3 regions of the Burkholderia sp. GW821-FHT14F03 genome follow, and region 3 is predicted to be linked to each of the others. Evidence: predicted binding sites of a transcription regulator. Region 3 holds the regulator's gene; each other region holds the start of a gene.
The links. The regulator LexA, encoded in region 3, represses DNA repair genes until DNA is damaged. The targets are predictions, from matches to a motif close to ACTGTATNNNNATACAGT.
Positions count from the first base shown of each region.

Region 1: the regulator LexA is predicted to act here: its motif matches at 2,656-2,673, upstream of imuA (translesion DNA synthesis-associated protein ImuA).
Region 2: the regulator LexA is predicted to act here: its motif matches at 3,424-3,441, upstream of AC1RQF_RS30415 (VRR-NUC domain-containing protein).

Region 1 covers NZ_JBXAPG010000024.1:3,123-8,646, reverse strand. Annotated here, with positions in the region: partial or broken gene AC1RQF_RS17640 (PHP domain-containing protein) at 1-511, opposite strand, end outside; gene AC1RQF_RS17635 (Y-family DNA polymerase) at 518-1,996, opposite strand; gene imuA (translesion DNA synthesis-associated protein ImuA) at 1,920-2,642, opposite strand; gene AC1RQF_RS17625 (sensor histidine kinase) at 2,847-3,863, shown strand; gene AC1RQF_RS17620 (hypothetical protein) at 3,830-4,012, opposite strand; gene AC1RQF_RS17615 (FkbM family methyltransferase) at 3,961-4,194, opposite strand; gene AC1RQF_RS17610 (FkbM family methyltransferase) at 4,178-4,489, opposite strand; gene AC1RQF_RS17605 (ABC transporter ATP-binding protein) at 5,060-5,524, opposite strand, start outside.
Region 2 covers NZ_JBXAPG010000067.1:9,449-14,972, forward strand. Annotated here, with positions in the region: gene deoR (DNA-binding transcriptional repressor DeoR) at 70-840, shown strand; gene fucP (L-fucose:H+ symporter permease) at 891-2,243, opposite strand; gene rbsK (ribokinase) at 2,308-3,234, opposite strand; gene AC1RQF_RS30415 (VRR-NUC domain-containing protein) at 3,453-5,147, shown strand; gene AC1RQF_RS30420 (ATP-dependent DNA helicase) at 5,144-5,524, shown strand, end outside.
Region 3 covers NZ_JBXAPG010000058.1:9,872-15,395, reverse strand. Annotated here, with positions in the region: gene cysT (sulfate ABC transporter permease subunit CysT) at 1-787, opposite strand, end outside; gene AC1RQF_RS29020 (sulfate ABC transporter substrate-binding protein) at 901-1,938, opposite strand; gene lexA (transcriptional repressor LexA) at 2,207-2,848, shown strand; gene AC1RQF_RS29010 (hypothetical protein) at 2,896-3,213, shown strand; gene AC1RQF_RS29005 (DUF2939 domain-containing protein) at 3,252-3,863, shown strand; gene AC1RQF_RS29000 (universal stress protein) at 3,951-4,442, opposite strand; gene nodI (nodulation factor ABC transporter ATP-binding protein NodI) at 4,673-5,524, shown strand, end outside.

The sequences.
Region 1 (5,524 bases), on a different contig from region 3:
CCGGCGTATGGCCGGGCGGCACGATCTCGCGCGGATATTCGTAGCACAGCTGATCGGCCGTGGCCGGATAGCGCGGCACGAGGACCGCGAAGCAGCCGGGCATGCCGCGCAGGTGCGCGAAGGCCTCGGGCGGCGCCGCCAGCTCCTGCCGCGCGAGCCGGTAGGTGCCCTTCGGCGCGCGCATCCTGAGCCAGGAAATCAGCTCGGACAGGTTGCCGTAGCCATCGCGATCGCGCGCGAGCAGCACGAGGCCGAAGCCCTGCCCGTCCTCGTCGGGCGTGACCTCGAAATACGCGCCGACCACGAGCGGCAGCCCCGCCGCCTTCGCCGCGACATGCATGCGCACCGCGCCCGCGAGCGAGCACTCGTCGGTGATCGCAAGGCCGCGGTAGCGCAGCGCGACCGCGCGCTCGACCAGTTCGTCGGCCGTCGACGCGCCGTGCAGGAACGAGAAATTCGAGCGGCAGAACAGCTCGGCGTAATCGGGCGGCGCCGGCAGCGTGCTCAGCATCGCCGCCTACCCGAAGAAACCGTGCAGAAACCAGCCCGGCTCGCCGTCATGCGCCGTCCGGCCGTGATAGACCCAGTAGCATGCGCCCGCGTCGTCCTGCGCGACGTAGTAGTCGCGCGCGCGCGGCGCGCCGTCGAACCAGCCCGCCTCGATCCGCTCGCGCGCCGATGCGAGCGTGAGCGGCGTGCGGTACACCGGGCGGTTGTCGCGCTCCGCGAGCGGCAGCGGCTCGGCCAGCAGCCAGGCCGGCCGGGGCGCCGCGTGCGCGGGCTCGCCGGCCCGGCCGGACGGCTCGCCGAGCGGAATCCAGCGGTTCGCGACCTCGGGCCGGTAGTCGTCGACGGGCGCGGCGCGCAGCACGTTGTGCGCGCCGAGCCGCGCGCCCAGCAATTCGAACAGGCGCGCGCGCGCCTCCGGCGTGCCGCCCGGCTCCGGGAACAGATCGTCGGGCGGCGGCGCGGCCTCGACCACGCGCGTGGCGACGAGGCGCACCGCGATCACCGCGGCCGGCAGCGGCACACGCGCGAGCCGCTCGCCCAGCACCCGCACGCAGTGCGCTTCGTCGCGCGTCGGCGCGGCGAACGCGAGTTCGAGCACGGTCGGCGGCAGCGCGTGCCGCCCGCGCTCATGTTCGAGCCGGCATTCGAACGCCGTGAGCGACAGCTGCCGCGCGGCCAGCCAGCCGCCCAGCTGCACGATCAGCCGCCGCGCGACGAACAGCACCGCCTCCGCGTGCTCGACCCGCTCCGGCAACTCGAGCCGCGCATCGAACACCGGCGGCACCGGCAGCCATTCGAACAGCTCCGGCGCATCGCCGTAGGCGCGGTCGAGCGCGCCGCTGAGCGCGGTGCCGCAGCGCCGCTGCAATGCGGCGCGCGGCAGACGGCGCAGGTCGGCGAGCGTACGGCAGCCGAGCCCGTCGAACCAGGCCGCGAACGGCCGGGCCGCAGGCAGCAGCGCGCACGGCACGCAGGCGAGCGCACGCTCGAGCGACGCGCGCCGCAACACCCGGCGCGGCCGCCGCAGGCCGGCGCGCGCGAGCAGCCACGCGCCGCCGCCCGTGGGCGCGACGCCGATGCGCGCGCGATAGCCGAGCGTCGCGAGCGCCGCGCGCGCGGCGCGGCACAGCGCAGGCAGGCCGCCGAACAACCGCAGGCTCGCGCCGATCTCGGCCAGCAGCGTCGCCTCGTCCTGCAGGGTCACGTTCGGCGCGAAGCGCAGCAACGCGAGCGCGACCGCGCGCAGCGCGTCCGCCTCGCGCGCCGGATCGCGTTCGAGCAGCCGCACGGCGGGTGCGACGGTCAGCACGCCGCCGCGCTTCATGCCCACGCGCACGCCCGCCGCGCGCGCCGCCGCGTCCGCGCGCAACACCACGCCCTGCTCCAGCACTGCGCAGCCGGAATCGGACTCAGGCGGCATCGGCTGCCGCGGCCGGAACACGTCCAGCGGCAGGGACGGCAGATGGACGCCGAGAAAAACGCGCATGACGGCTCCCCAGGATCGGCGACGGCAGCAGCGCGAGCGACAGCGCGCCGCTCGTCGCCGGCCCGCGGCGCTTGATGATGTCGACCGCGATGCCGCCGGGCTCGGGCCGCAGCGCGACGCGCAGCGGCGCCGGCGACGGCTGCTGCGCGGCGGCCAGCGGCCGCAGCATGATGAACAGGGTGGCGGACGCGCGCGCGGCCGCGAGGTGCAGCCGGCGCAGCGCCTCGGGCCGCGTATCCAGCTGCCACAGCAGCAGCGCGCCGCAGCAGCCGGCCTTGAGGATCTGCTCGGCCGTCCACAGCGCATCCGCGCTGCGCGCGGCGCGCAGCCACAGCAGCGCGTCGCGCGGCAGGCCGAGCCGGGCCAGCGCGCGCGCTTCCGGCACGTGAGGCGGCTGCACGAGCGCGAGCGGCCGCTGCGCGCTGACGGCCCGGACGAGCGCCGGCGCGAGCAGGCGCAGCTCGCCGCAGCCGGCCTGCGGCACGAGCAGCTCGGTCAGCCCGCCGAGCGGCCAGCCGCCGCCGGGCAACTCGGCCGACAGCGACGGATGGCCGGTCTCGATCGTGCGCGGCACGCCGCGCGCGAGCTGGGAGCCGCGCCACAGGGACGGATGAAGGGTTTCGGGAAGAACGGAGGATGCGGGCATGACGCCACCCATAACTGTATATTTATACAGTATAGGACAATGACGATGTTGCGCACAGTCCATGCCGGCCCCGGGTTTGCTGGCGACTCCCGCCCTTGAAATCCTGCAGGTCCCGTCGCTCGGCACCGCGACATCTTCGCGGCCTGGCCGACCTCATCGATCATTCAGGATCTCAGCCATGCCGTCTCCGAGATGGATGCGTTGATGGCTCGCTTTCCGGCGGGCGGAGCACCCGTGACCGATTCATTGATCGATACGTCCGCCATCTTCGAGACGGCCTACGCCCGCTTCGTCAGCGTGATCGGACTCTCCGAAGTCAGACGGCGCGATGCGCTGCCGGCCCAGGCGCTGCGGAACAGAAACATTCTGCTCTACAGCAACATCGGCGTCTCCGTGCTGTTTTTCGTTGCAATCCTGATCTTTTCCCGATCGATCCAGAACTTCGGCCGGGCGCTGCGAACGGCCCATCAGGTGTCGCACACCAAGCAGGTGTTTCTCGCCGCGATCAACCACGAACTCCGCAACCCGCTGCAGACGATCGTGTCCGCCACGGAAAACATCTCGCACTACGCCACCAGCCGCGAATTGATGCTCGCCGTGATCAACATCGACCAGGCGGTGAAGCACATCGAAACCCATATGCGGGATCTGACAGACTACCTGCGGTTCAAGACGCACAAGATCAACCTGCGCACCGCCCCGATCGATCTTCGCTCGATCGCCGCCGAAGCTGTCCGCCGATTCAAGCCGATGGCCGATAAAAAGGACATCCGGCTTCAGGCCACGTTTTACACGTCCCTATCGACATTCCTCTCCGACGAGCAACGCGTGCAACAGATCATCGACAATCTCGTCGAGAATGCGATCAAGTACTCGCCACATGGCGTCGTCGAAATAAGATGCGGGATTCTTGCGGAGTCAGGCCGTTCGCACGCAAAAATTGAAGTCATCGACGAGGGAATCGGCATCGACAGGAACAAGATCAATTTCCTGTTCTCGCCATTCTTTCAAAGCCAGTTTCAGGATAGCCCGGGGGTCTCCGGATACGGCATGGGCCTCGCGGTCGTGCGAGGTCTCGTGGAAGTCCTGGGTGGAGATATTTCCGTGGAAAGCGACGTCGGCAAGGGCACGGCCTTCATGGTCACGCTCCCCTGCCAATCGCTCGTCACGCACGATGCGCAACCCGGTCAGGCGTCGCCGGACGGGGGTGATTCGAACTGAGCGTCGATCAAGGCGCGGATTTCCCGCGATGCCGGCTCATCGCTCGATACTGCGAGAATGTTGGGGCCGAGATCATGGATGTCGTATTTGAAATCGATCAGCGTCCGATGCATGCTGCCGAGGTTCGACTTGATCTTCTCGATGAACAAGACCGGGCGGGACGCCGCAAGGTTTCCAGCCCGCCGGCAATGACCGCCTCCTCCATGCCCTCGACATCGATCTTAACGAGGTCGACATGCGGCTGGTCTAACGAGTCGAGCGTGATTAACGGAACGTCGTACCCCGCGCCGTAGTTGATTTGCTGGCCGATATCCTCATTCTTTTTTACCATGCACCAGCTCCAGGCTGCCGAAACTGGATTTCCGGTGGTAATCGACGAACGGCACCTTCAACGATCCGACCTCGCCGCCGATCGCCGCGTTTCTGGCGTCGACATTGAAGCAATTATTGATGGCGATGTTTCCGCACAGCGCATAGTAAACCGGCTTTTGCGCCTTGATCGAGATGACGCTGCCCGCATCGCCCAGCGCCCGCGCCCGCGCAAACTCTATCGTGTGTACGCCGATATTCGCGCCGCAGTCGATTGCCACGACAGGCCGCCGGCCGCCGAGCGCGCGCACCTTCATCCTCAGGATCGAATTGAGCAGTTCGACGTCGCTCTTATAAAATCCCCCGGTCTCCAGAATCCCACCCTACACCGTAGGTGCCGTACGCTTCGCTACGATTTTCGTCATTTCTGTTGACGATAAGCGTTCCGTGACTCGTTGACGCCAATATGTAAGCAACTTTCACGAACATCCCTCGTTGAATATTTATTCACGCACCTTCGCGCAGGATTTCAATAATACACAGCGAGGCCCGGGAGATTTTCGACGCCCGGGCTTCGCCCGGCGTGAATCATATCCGCGCCCGGTTACGTCTCGCCTGTAATCGGTGGCCGCCAGTCGGAAGACGAGGGCAGATCCACGCGCCTGTCGTGCACTATTCGCACCCGCAGCGAATCATGGATGTTCGGCGTCGAATGCCGCCGAAGAGTCTGTTCGTTTAATTTATTCCACCCTCTTCGGATCACGCCTGCATCACCGATAAGTCCCGCAGGAAAACCTTTGAAGATCAGTCCGGAGCCGCCTCTTTCATGGAGCGAACGCCCGGCCCGACACCGTGGGGACGCACCACGCGCGCCCCCACGGTGCGCTTCACCCCAGCAGCAGCGCGTCGTCGTCGAGCCGCTCGTGCCGCACCTTCTCGAACATCTGCAGCAGGTCGGGCACGTCGAGGCCCTTGCGCGCGTCGCCGGCCACGTCGAGCACCACCTGCCCCTGGTGCAGCATCACCGTGCGATCGCCGTAGTCGAGCGCCTGCCGCATGCTGTGGGTGACCATCATCGTCGTCAGCTTGCCCTCGGCGACGATGCGCGCGGTCAGCTCCAGCACGAACGCGGCCGTCTTCGGGTCGAGCGCCGCGGTGTGCTCGTCGAGCAGCAGGATCCGCGACGGCCGCAGCGACGCCATCAACAGGCTCACCGCCTGCCGCTGGCCGCCCGACAGCAGGCCGATGCGATCGGCCAGGCGGTTCTCGAGCCCGAGGTTCAGGAGCCGCAGCTTGTCGCGGAACAGCTCGCGCGACGCGCGGTTGAGCGCCGGGCGAAAGCCGCGCCGCAC
Region 2 (5,524 bases), on a different contig from region 3:
ACTAATAGCGCAGTTGCAGCGGACCGGGGCAGACTTCCCGGCGCGACGGATACCACGGAAGGACGAAGGATGGAAACCAAGAAGGGCGAGCGGATCAAGGCGTTGATGAACGTGCTGCAAGGGCAGAACGCGATTCATCTGCGCGAGGTGGCCGAACTGTTCGGCGTGTCCGAGATGACGATCCGCCGCGACCTGGCTGACAATCCGCACGGGCTCAGCCTGGTCGGCGGCTACATCACGCGCCACTTCGCCGCGCAGCGCAGCGACATCGGCGAATACCTGATCAGCGCGGAGAACAACCGGCAGATCGAGGAGAAGCGCAAGATCGGCAAGCTCGCCGCGCAGTTCGTGAAGACCGGCGACACGATCTTCCTCGACTGCGGCTCGACCACGCCGTTCGTCGTCGATTTCCTGCCCGACGAGCTGGAATTCACCGCCGTCTGCAATTCGCTGAACGTGTTCCTCAAGCTGCAGCAGAAGCCGCATTGCAACGTGATCCTGTGCGGCGGCACCTACCATCGCAAGAACATGGTGTTCGAGTCGAGCGCGGAGACCAGCATCCTCGACACGGTGCGCGTGTCGAAGGCGTTCATCTCGGCGGCGGGCGTGAGCGACCGCTGCGGCGTCACCTGCTTCAACTTCCATGAGGTCGACGTGAAGAAGCAGGTGATGCAGCGCTCGCAGAACAAGTTCCTGCTGGTCGACCATACCAAGTTCGACGAGGTCCGGCCCGCGTACTTCGCGGAGCTGGGCGACTTCAATTTCATCCTGTCCGACCATCAGCTGAACCGTAAATACGAACAGCTGATCCGCGAGCGCGGCGTGGCGCTCGTGACCTGAGCCGCGCGCGGCGCGACGGCGCGCGGCGAGCGGCGTGCGCGCGCCCCGCTTCATGCGCCCGGGACGCGCCGGGCGTCGAGCGGCGCGCGCGCCGGCAGCGCGGCAGGCGCGTGGCGCAGGCAGTAGACGCCGTAGCCGACGATCACGACGAAGCACAGCAGCGGCACCACGAAGGCGAGCTGCATGTTGCCGCCCGTGTGATCCGAGATCAGTCCTTGCAGCAGCGGCACCGCCGCGCCGCCGACGATGCTCATCACGAGGATCGAGCCCGCGTACTCGGTATCGCGGCCGAGCCCGTCGATCGTGAGCCCGTAGATCGTCGGCCAGCACGGGCCGAGGAACATGCTGACGCCGACCGCCGCATAGACGGCCGTGATGTCGTGCACGCCGACCGTATAGGCGAGCAGCGCGATGCACAGCACGCCGTAGACGATCAGCACCTTGGCCGGGCCGACGCGCTTCATCACGAGCGTCGCCACCAGCTTGCCGACGAAGAACGCGAAGAAGGTCGCGAGCAGGTAGCGCGACGCGCCGCGCTCGTTGAGGCCGCCGATCTGCATCGCGAGCCGGATCGTGAAGCTCCACACGCCCACCTGCGCGCCCACGTACAGGAACTGCGCGACGATGCCCGCGACGAAGCGGCGGTTGCCGAACAGCCGCGCGAGCGTGCCGAGCGCATCGACGCGGCGCGCCGCGCCCGCGTCGGACGCGGGGCCCTTGCAGGCCGGGTAGGGCGTCAGCGCGAACACGACGAACACCGCGACCAGCACGACCACGATCCATTTGTACGGTTCGAGCGTGGCCTGGATCATCGCGAGCTGGTGCGTATGCGCGTCGGCGGCCGACATCCGCGCGAGCTGCGCATGCGAGGCGTCGCCTTCGCGGAAGATCAGGAAGCTGCCCATGCAGACGCCCGCCATCGCGCCGAACGGGTAGAAGGTCTGCGAGATGTTGAGGCGGCGGGTGCCGGTCTCGCGCGGCCCCATCAGCGTCGAATACGAATTCGCCGCGGTTTCGAGGAAGGACAGGCCGGCTGCGATCACGAACAACGCGACCAGGAACATCCCGTACTTCGCCGTCGACGCGGCCGGGAAGAACAGCAGGCAGCCGACCGTATAGAAGAACAGGCCGATCAGGATCGTGGTCTTGTAGCTGAACTTGCGCACCACGGTCGCGGCGGGAATCGCGAGGAAGAAGTAGCCGAGATAGAACGCCGACTGCACGAACGCCGACTCGAAATCGGACAGGAAGAACGATTTCTTGAACTGCGCGATCAGGACGTCGTTGAGGTTCGCGGCGGTGCCCCACAGCGCGAACAGGCAGCACAGCAGCGTGAACGCGAACAAGGGCGTCCGGTTCAGGTAATACCCGTCCGGCGTCTGGGCGATTCTGGTTCGGCTCATGCTGTCTCCTTCCCGTCGTGGATGTCGTGAAGCGAACCTGCATGGCGGCGCGCAAGGCGCGCCGTCAAAAAACGATGCCGCGCAGAAAGCGCGCGAACGTGGCGGCGTCGGCGTAGGCCTTCTGCGTGCCGCGGCCCGTGACCGAATGCGCGGCATACGCGGACGCGTGGCGCATCGCGTCGGCGACATCGCCCGCCGCGACGTAGCGGTGCGCGAAGCAGCCGATGTAGGCGTCGCCCGCGCCGGTGGTGTCGCGCGCGTCGACCGGCACGCCGGGCGCGTGGTGCGCGCCGCGCGCCGACATCCACAGCGAACCGCGCGCGCCCAGCGTGACGATCACGTTGCGCAGGCCGCGCTCGACGAGCGAGGCGGCCGCGCGCTCGATCGCGGCCGGCGAATCGACCGGCATGCCGGTGACGATCGCCAGCTCGGTTTCGTTCGGCACGAAGAACTCGGCTTGCGCGATCCGCGCGAGATCGAGGCCGGGCACCGCCGGCGCGGGGTTCAGCAGCACCGGGATGCCGCGCGCCGCGCCGAATTCGAGCGCGTAGTACACGGTGTCGAGCGCGATTTCGAGCTGCAGCACGATCAACGCGCAACTGGCGATGCGCTCGGCGGCGGCGTCGATGTCGGCGGGCAGCAGATGGCGGTTCGCGCCCTTGACGATCAGGATGCTGTTGCTCGAATCCGGCTCGACGAAGATCGGCGCGACTCCGCTCGGCACGCCCGGCACCCGCCGCACGTGCTCGGTGTCGATGCCGGCCTGCGCGAAATTGCGCAGCGTGTTGTCCGCGAACAGGTCGTCGCCGACCTTCGTGACCATCACCACCTCCGCGCCGAGCTTCGCGGCCGCGACCGCCTGGTTCGCGCCCTTGCCGCCGCAGCCGATCTCGAAACCGGGCGCTTCCAGCGTCTCGCCGCGAACCGGCATGCGGTCCACATAGGTCACCAGGTCGACCATGTTGCTGCCGATTACAGCGATCTTGCCCATCTTGGTGTTGTCTCCAGGTCCAGGTCTCACGGGCGGGTGCGGCTGCCGGCGTCAATTTTGTAAATATAATCACATGAAATGTTGGAATTCAATCTTTTTGTGTGATGCCCATATCAAACCTCGGAGGCGGGCGAGCCTCGTCCGGCCTTCGCCGCGGCCGCTTGCCCGGCGCTTTTTGCTATCATCGCGGCTGTATAAACATACAGTGATCGCACCCCGTGTCGACCGCGCCATCGTCTCCTCCCGCGTTCTACTACCTGTCGAATTTCGAGCGCGCGCTCGCGTGGCTCGATGCCCGCTACGACGATCTGTTCGACGACGCCGAACGCGCGTTCCTGCGCGATTTCGCCGCGTTGCCGCGCGCGTCGCGGGCGCTGCTCGTGCGAATGCTGATGCGCAAGGGGCCGCTGTTTCGCGAAAGCAAGCTGACGTACGACGAGATCGGTCCCGCGCGCGACGCGGCGGCCGCGCTGATCGCCCTCGGCTGGGTCGATCCGGCGCCCGGGCTGTCGCTCGACCAGCTGTTCGCGCTCGTCACGCGCGCGGAACTCGCGCACCTTGTCCCGGCCGGCGCGGGCGCGCGCAAGGCCGACCTGCTCGCGCACCTGCGCGCCGGCATCGGCGACGGCGAGATCCGTCCGTTTTCCGCATGGCATCCGGCGGCGGACGAACGCGTGCTCGCGGTGACGGTCGGTCCGTTGTGCGATCGCCTGCGGCTGATGTTCTTCGGCAACCTGTACCAGGACTGGTCGGAATTCGTGCTGGCCGATCTCGGCGTGTTCCAGTATGAGCCGGTTGCGCTCGGGCCCGCGTCGCGCGCGTTCCAGCGGCGCGAGGAGGTCGACGCCTATCTCGCGCTGCATGCCTGCCGCGAGGCGCTGGCCGTCTGGCCGGACGACGCGCCGCTCGACGCGCTGACGGCCGCCGCGGATGCGCTCGCGTCCGACAATCCCTGGCTCGCCACGCGTCGCGCGAAGCTGCTGTTCCAGGTGGGCCAGACCTGCGAGCGGCGCGGCGAATGGGCCGGCGCGCTGGCGGCCTACCTGCGCAGCGCGTGGCCCGGCAGCCGTCACCGGCGAGTGCGCGTGCTCGAACGCAGCGGCCAGGAGGCGGAAGCGCTCGCGCTGGCCGAGCGCGCCGCGCGCGAGCCCGAGAGCGAGGAGGAGGCGCAGCGCCTCGCGCGCATGCTGCCGCGCCTGCGTCGCCGCGCCGGCGGGCCGGTCGCGCGCGCCGCGCGTCCCGGGGCGATTCCGCGCGGCGTGCTGCGGCTTGCGCCGCCCGCCGGGCCCTTCACGGTCGAGACCGCGGTGCGCGACCATCTGTCCTGCGACGAAGCCCCGGTGCACTACGTCGAGAACACGCTGATCAATTCGCTGTTCGGCCTGTTGTGCTGGGAGCCGGTGTTCGCGGCGCTGCCGGGCGCGTTCTTCCACCCGTTCCAGCGCGGGCCGGCCGACCTGCACGCGCCCGACTTCCGGGCGCGCCGCGCCGCGCAGTTCGACGCGTGCCTCGCACAGCTCGACAGCGACGCCTATCGCGAGACGATCCTGCGCCACTACGCGCAGAAGGCCGGGGTGCAGTCGCCGTTCGTGTTCTGGGGCGCGCTCGACGACACCTTGCTCGCGCAGGCGCTCGCCTGCCTGCCGGCCGCGCATCTGCGGCTGTGGTTCGAGCGGCTCCTGCAGGACATACGCGGCAACCGCTCGGGGCTGCCGGACCTGGTCCGTTTCTGGCCGGCCGAACGCCGCTACGAGCTGATCGAGGTGAAGGCGCCGGGCGACCGCCTTCAGGACAACCAGATCCGCTGGCTGTCGTACTGCGTCGCGCACGGGATGCCGGTGCGCGTGCTCGACGTGGAATGGCGCGATGCGCCGGGCGAGACCCGCGAGGTCGACGAGGAGGCGGGCGCATGAGCTACGTCGTCGCGGTGCGGGCGTTGTGCGAGTTCACCGCGCGGGGCGGCGATCTCGACCTGCGCTTCACGCCCGCGCCGACCGCGCAGGAAGGCATCGCCGGACACGGCCGGGTGACGTCGCGGCGCAGCGACGGCTATGAACGGGAGGTCACGCTGTCGGGCGCGCATGGCGCGCTCACGGTGCGCGGCCGCGCGGACGGCTACGACCCGGCGCTGAACCGCCTCGAAGAGATCAAGACCTATCGCGGCGCGCTGGAGCGGATGCCCGCGAACCACCGGGCGCTGCACTGGGCGCAGGCGCGCGTCTACGGCCATCTGCTGTGCCGCGCGCGCGGGCTGGCGGAACTGACCGTCGCGCTCGTCTATTTCGACATC
Region 3 (5,524 bases):
GCAGCATCAGGAACGAGACGACCAGCATCACGACCGCGATCGCGGTCGCCCCCGCGTAGTCGTACTGTTCGAGCTTGGTGATGATCAGGAGCGAGGTGATTTCCGACTTCATCGGCACGTTGCCGGCGATGAAGATCACCGAGCCGTATTCGCCGAGCGCGCGCGCGAACGCGAGCGCGAAGCCCGTCAGCAGCGCGGGCGTCACGGCGGGCAGCACGACCCGGCGGAACGTGAGCCAGCGCGACGCGCCGAGGCACGCGGCCGCCTCCTCCTGCTCGCGTTCGAAATCCTCGAGCACCGGCTGCACGGTGCGCACGACGAACGGCAGCCCGATGAAGGTCAGCGCGACCAGCACGCCGAACGGCGTGAACGCGACCTTGATGCCGAACGGCGCGAGGTACTGGCCGATCCAGCCGTTGCTCGCATACACGGCCGCGAGCGAGATGCCCGCGACCGAGGTCGGCAGCGCGAACGGCAGGTCGACGATCGCATCGACGACCCGCTTGAACGGGAACGTGTAGCGCACCAGCACCCACGCCACGAGAAAGCCGAACACCGCGTTGATCAGCGCGCCGCCCAGCGCGGCCGTGAAGGTCAGCCGGTACGACGCGAGCACGCGCGGCGAGGTGGTCGCCGCGACGAACTGCGGCCAGCTCAGCGTCGCCGTTTTCAGGAAGGTGGCGGCGAGCGGAATCAGCACCACGAGGCTCAGATAGGCCAGCGTGATGCCGAGCGTCACGCCGAATCCGGGCAACGCGCTCGGCTTGCGGAAGGTGAACGTCGTCATGCGTCTTGCGGTTCCAGGGTCATGCACATGGGGATTCACGCCGACAGGCGCGCCTTGCGGGCGCGCCTGTCGGCGGTTCGATGGGTCGGCGGCGTCGCGCGCCGCCGGCTCGCTCATTGCGGCGCGTAGATCGAATCGAACACGCCGCCGTCGGCGAAATGCGTCTTCTGCGCATTCGTCCAGCCGCCGAACGTGTCGTCGACCGTGTACAGCTTGAGTTTCGGGAACTGCCTGGTCAGCGCGGCCGGCACGTCCTTCGAGCGCGGCCGGTAATAGTTGCGCGCGGCGATTTCCTGGCCCTGCGGGCTGTACAGGAAGTTCAGGTACGCCTCGGCCAGCGCGCGCGTGCCTTTCTTGTCGACCACCTTGTCCACCACCGCGACGGGCGGCTCGGCCAGGATGCTGACCGACGGCACGACGATCTCGAACTTGTCGGGCCCGAACTCCTTGAGCGACAGGAACGCCTCGTTCTCCCACGCGATCAGCACGTCGCCGATGCCGCGCTGGACGAAGCTCGTGGTCGCGCCGCGCGCGCCCGAATCGAGCACGCCCGCGTTCTTGTACAGCTTTGCGATGAAGTCCTTCGCGGTCTGCTCGTTGCCGCCCGGCTTGTGCTGCGCGTACGCCCACGCCGCCAGGTAGTTCCAGCGCGCGCCGCCCGAGGTCTTCGGATTCGGCGTGACGATCGACACGCCCGGCTTCACGAGGTCGTCCCAGTCCTTGATGCCCTTCGGATTGCCCTTGCGCACCAGGAACACGATGGTCGACGTATAGGGCGACGCGTTGTCCGGCAGGCGCTTTTGCCAGTCCTTCGCGAGCAGCCCCTTGTTGGCGAGCGCGTCGATGTCATAGGCGAGCGCGAGCGTGACGACGTCCGCCTGCAGCCCGTCGAGCACCGAGCGCGCCTGCGCGCCGGAGCCGCCGTGCGACTGCTTGAAGTTGACGGTCTCGCCGGTCTTCGCCTTCCACGCCTTGCCGAACGCCTGGTTGAAGTCCTGATACAGCTCGCGGGTCGGGTCGTACGACACGTTCAGGAAGGTGGTATCCGCGTGCGCATGGGCCACGACGCCGAGCGCCGCCGCCGCGCCGAGCGCGAATGTCGCCATCAGGCGGCGCACGCCGCTCGCTAACCCCGTGTTGCGCTTGACCATCCGTTGTTCTCCGGTGTGTGGTGGTTTGTTGCAGATGCCGAGCCAGTCTAGCGAACACCTTTCATCATTAAAAATAATCGTTCCTCATTTTTTAATACCCAAAAGTGGTAATGACGGCCTGATCGGCGGCTGAGGCAGATGGAGCGGCGCTGTGACGGCGCGACGAGACGGCGAAACCGGCGCGATAGCGACGAACTTCACGTAACACTTGAATTTCGCCGGATACTGTATAAAAATACAGATCACTGTCTATCCATACAGTCATGCCATGATCAAACTCACCGCCCGTCAGCAGCAAGTAGTCGACTTGATCCGCCGCGCGATCGAGCGCTCGGGGTTCCCGCCCACCCGCGCGGAGATCGCGGCCGAGCTGGGTTTCAGCTCGCCGAACGCCGCCGAGGAACATCTGCGCGCGCTGGCGCGCAAAGGGGTGATCGAGCTGGCGGCCGGCGCCTCGCGCGGCATCCGCCTGCTCGGCCTGGAAGATGCGCCGCACCAGCTCACGCTGCCGCACGCGACGCTGATGCAGCTGCCGCTCGTCGGCCGCGTCGCGGCCGGCAGCCCGATCCTCGCGCAGGAACATATCTCCCAGCACTACGCATGCGACCCGGCGCTGTTCTCCAGCAAGCCCGACTACCTGTTGAAGGTGCGCGGCCTGTCGATGCGCGACGCGGGCATTCTCGACGGCGACCTGCTCGCCGTGCAGAAGCGCACCGAGGCGAAGGACGGCCAGATCATCGTCGCGCGGCTCGGCGACGACGTCACGGTCAAGCGCCTGAAGCGCCGCCCGGGCGGGCTCGAGCTGATCGCCGAGAACCCCGATTACGACAATATTTTCGTGAAGGCCGGCAGCGCGGAGTTCGCGCTGGAGGGCATCGCCGTCGGATTGATCCGCTCGGGCGAGCTCTGATCGCCGCTGATCGTCATTCCGTCGTCCGTCAGGATCTGGAGAACACCATGGAACGCCTTGCCCGCCTGCTGCCTTTTCGTCCGTTCGGCCGTCTGCGTCACCTGCGCGGCCGCACGCCCTGCGCGCCGCTGGCGGCCGTGCAGCCCGCCGCGGCCCCCGAGGCCGGGCAGGCTTCGCTGCTGCCGTCGTCGCTGCCGGCGTTCGCGCGCGTCTCGCTGAATGCCGGGCTCAATCACGCCGAGCCGGCGCGGCGCGCGCCGGTCCGCGTCTATCACGGGCAATCGCGCGTGATCATGGTCGGCACGCTCGACGCCGTGTGCCGCATGATCGATCGCTGCATCGCAGAGGAACGTTCCGCGGCGTAATCGTGTCTCTGCTACGGAACATTTCCGACGGAGGCCGATTGAACCCATCCACGAGCCGGACCAGCCGGCTCAAACCGATACTGATCGTCGCCATAGTCGCCGCGATCATTGCGATTATCGTCTACGCGTATGTGTCGCCTTATCTCGCGCTCAGGCAACTGAAGCAAGCGGTCGACGCGCGCGATGCGCAGGCCATCAGCGCATACGTCGACTACCCGGCGCTGCGGGTCAGCCTCAAACAGCAGGTCACCGGTGAGCTGATGCGCCGTATCGACGCGCGGCAGCGCGACAACCCGCTCGCGATTCTCGGCGCGCTGGTCGGCTCCGCGTTGATCGGCCCGCTGGTCGACGCCTATGCGACGCCCGACGGCGTGGCCGCGTTGCTGAGCGGCATGCCGCCGCGCGGGCAGCCCGGTGAGCAGCCGCCGAAGCTCGACAACGCCCCCGCGCAAGCGGCCGGCGCCGCGCCGCCGGCGTCCAGCGCACCGCCCGACGCCGACGAGGCGTCGCCGCAAACCAGCGCGGGTTACCGGAATATCGACGAGTTCGTGGTCACGTATCAGCGCAACACGGGCGACGCGCGTTACGCGGCGATCTTCCACCGCGACGGCTTGTTCGGCTGGAAACTGTCGGCCATCGACCTGCTTTGACGAATGCCGCGCAAGGTGCGACCGGGGTCGCGCCGCCTGCGCGCGGCATCGGGTGAGACGAGCATCTCACCCCGTCGCACGCCACGCTCAGTGGCTGGCGGCCGCTTCCTTCTCCTTCGCGCTCTCCGCACGCTGCTCCGCCGACGACGAGCAGGCCACGAGGATGCTGCACGACACGCGGTCGAGCAGCTGCGTATTGCCCGAGCCCATCCACCAGCGCGACAGCCCGCTGCGGCAGCGATGGCCGACCACGACAAGATCCGCGCCCAGCTGGGTCGCGAGATTCGCGATTTCGTCGATGGGATAGCCGAACGCGAAGTGGCCCTGCGCCTGTACGCCGCGCTCGGTCAGCCAGTTCACACCTTCCGCCAGGATCTCCCGCGCGGTTTCCTCGAAGCGCCCGCAGGCGACATCGGTCAGGAGTCCCGCGCTCTGCGCGATGCTCGTGCGCATGTCGACCACCGACAGCAGGTGGGTCTCGGCCTTCAGCTCGAGCGCCAGATCGGCGCCGCAGCGCAGCGCCTTGCGACCCTCGAGCGTGCCGTCGTAACACAGCAGGATTTTCTTGTAGCTAGCCATGACGCCTCCCATTTGTGACAACGCGGCCCTTGAATCAATCATGGTGCGTCGCAAATTTTGATGCAAGGGATGGAAAACGCTGATGCGCGGCGTCGTGCAAATCCGCGATGATGCACTGCACGAACACGGTCCGGCGCGCGCCGGACCCGTGCATCGCGCGCTGAAACCGGGCAGCCGATGCACTAGAATGGCCCGCTCGTCTCGACCGATTCCAACCACGCGTGCCGCCCATGCCCGTCGCACCGATCGATTTCCAGGAAGTGAAAAAAAGTTACGACGGGCGGCTCGTCGTCGACGGCCTGTCGTTCCGCGTGCAGCCCGGCGAGTGCTTCGGCCTGCTCGGTCCGAACGGCGCGGGCAAGACCACCACGCTGAAGATGCTGCTCGGCATCGCGCATCCGGATGCGGGCGCGATCACGCTGTGCGGCGAACCCGTGCCGCGGCGCGCGCGTCACGCGCGGCAGCGGGTCGGCGTGGTGCCGCAGTTCGACAATCTCGATCCCGACTTCACGGTGCGCGAGAACCTGGTCGTGTTCAGCCGCTACTTCGGACTGTCGGCCTCGGCCGCGCGCGCGCTCGTCGCGCCGCTGCTCGAATTCGCGAAGCTTGAGAACAAGGCCGACGCGAAGGTCGGCGAACTGTCCGGCGGCATGAAACGGCGCCTGACGCTCGCCCGCGCGCTCGTCAACGATCCCGACGTGCTGGTGCTCGACGAGCCGACCACCGGCCTCGACCCGCAGGCGCGCCACCTGATGTGGGAACGGCTGCGTTCGCTGCTCGCGCGCGGCAAGACCATCCTGCTGACCACGCACTTCATGGAGGAGGCCGAGCGACTGTGCGACCGCCTGTGCGTGATCGAGGAAGGCCGCAAGATCGCCGAGGGCGCGCCGCGCGCGCTGATCGAATCGGAGATCGGCTGCGACGTGATCGAGATCTACGGGCCCGAGCCCGCACGCCTGCGCGACGAGCTGGCGCCGCTCGCGGCGCGCACCGAGATCAGCGGCGAGACGCTGTTCTGCTATGTCGCCGATCCGGAGCCGATCCACGCGCGCCTGAAGGCCCGCGGCGGGCTGCGCTACCTG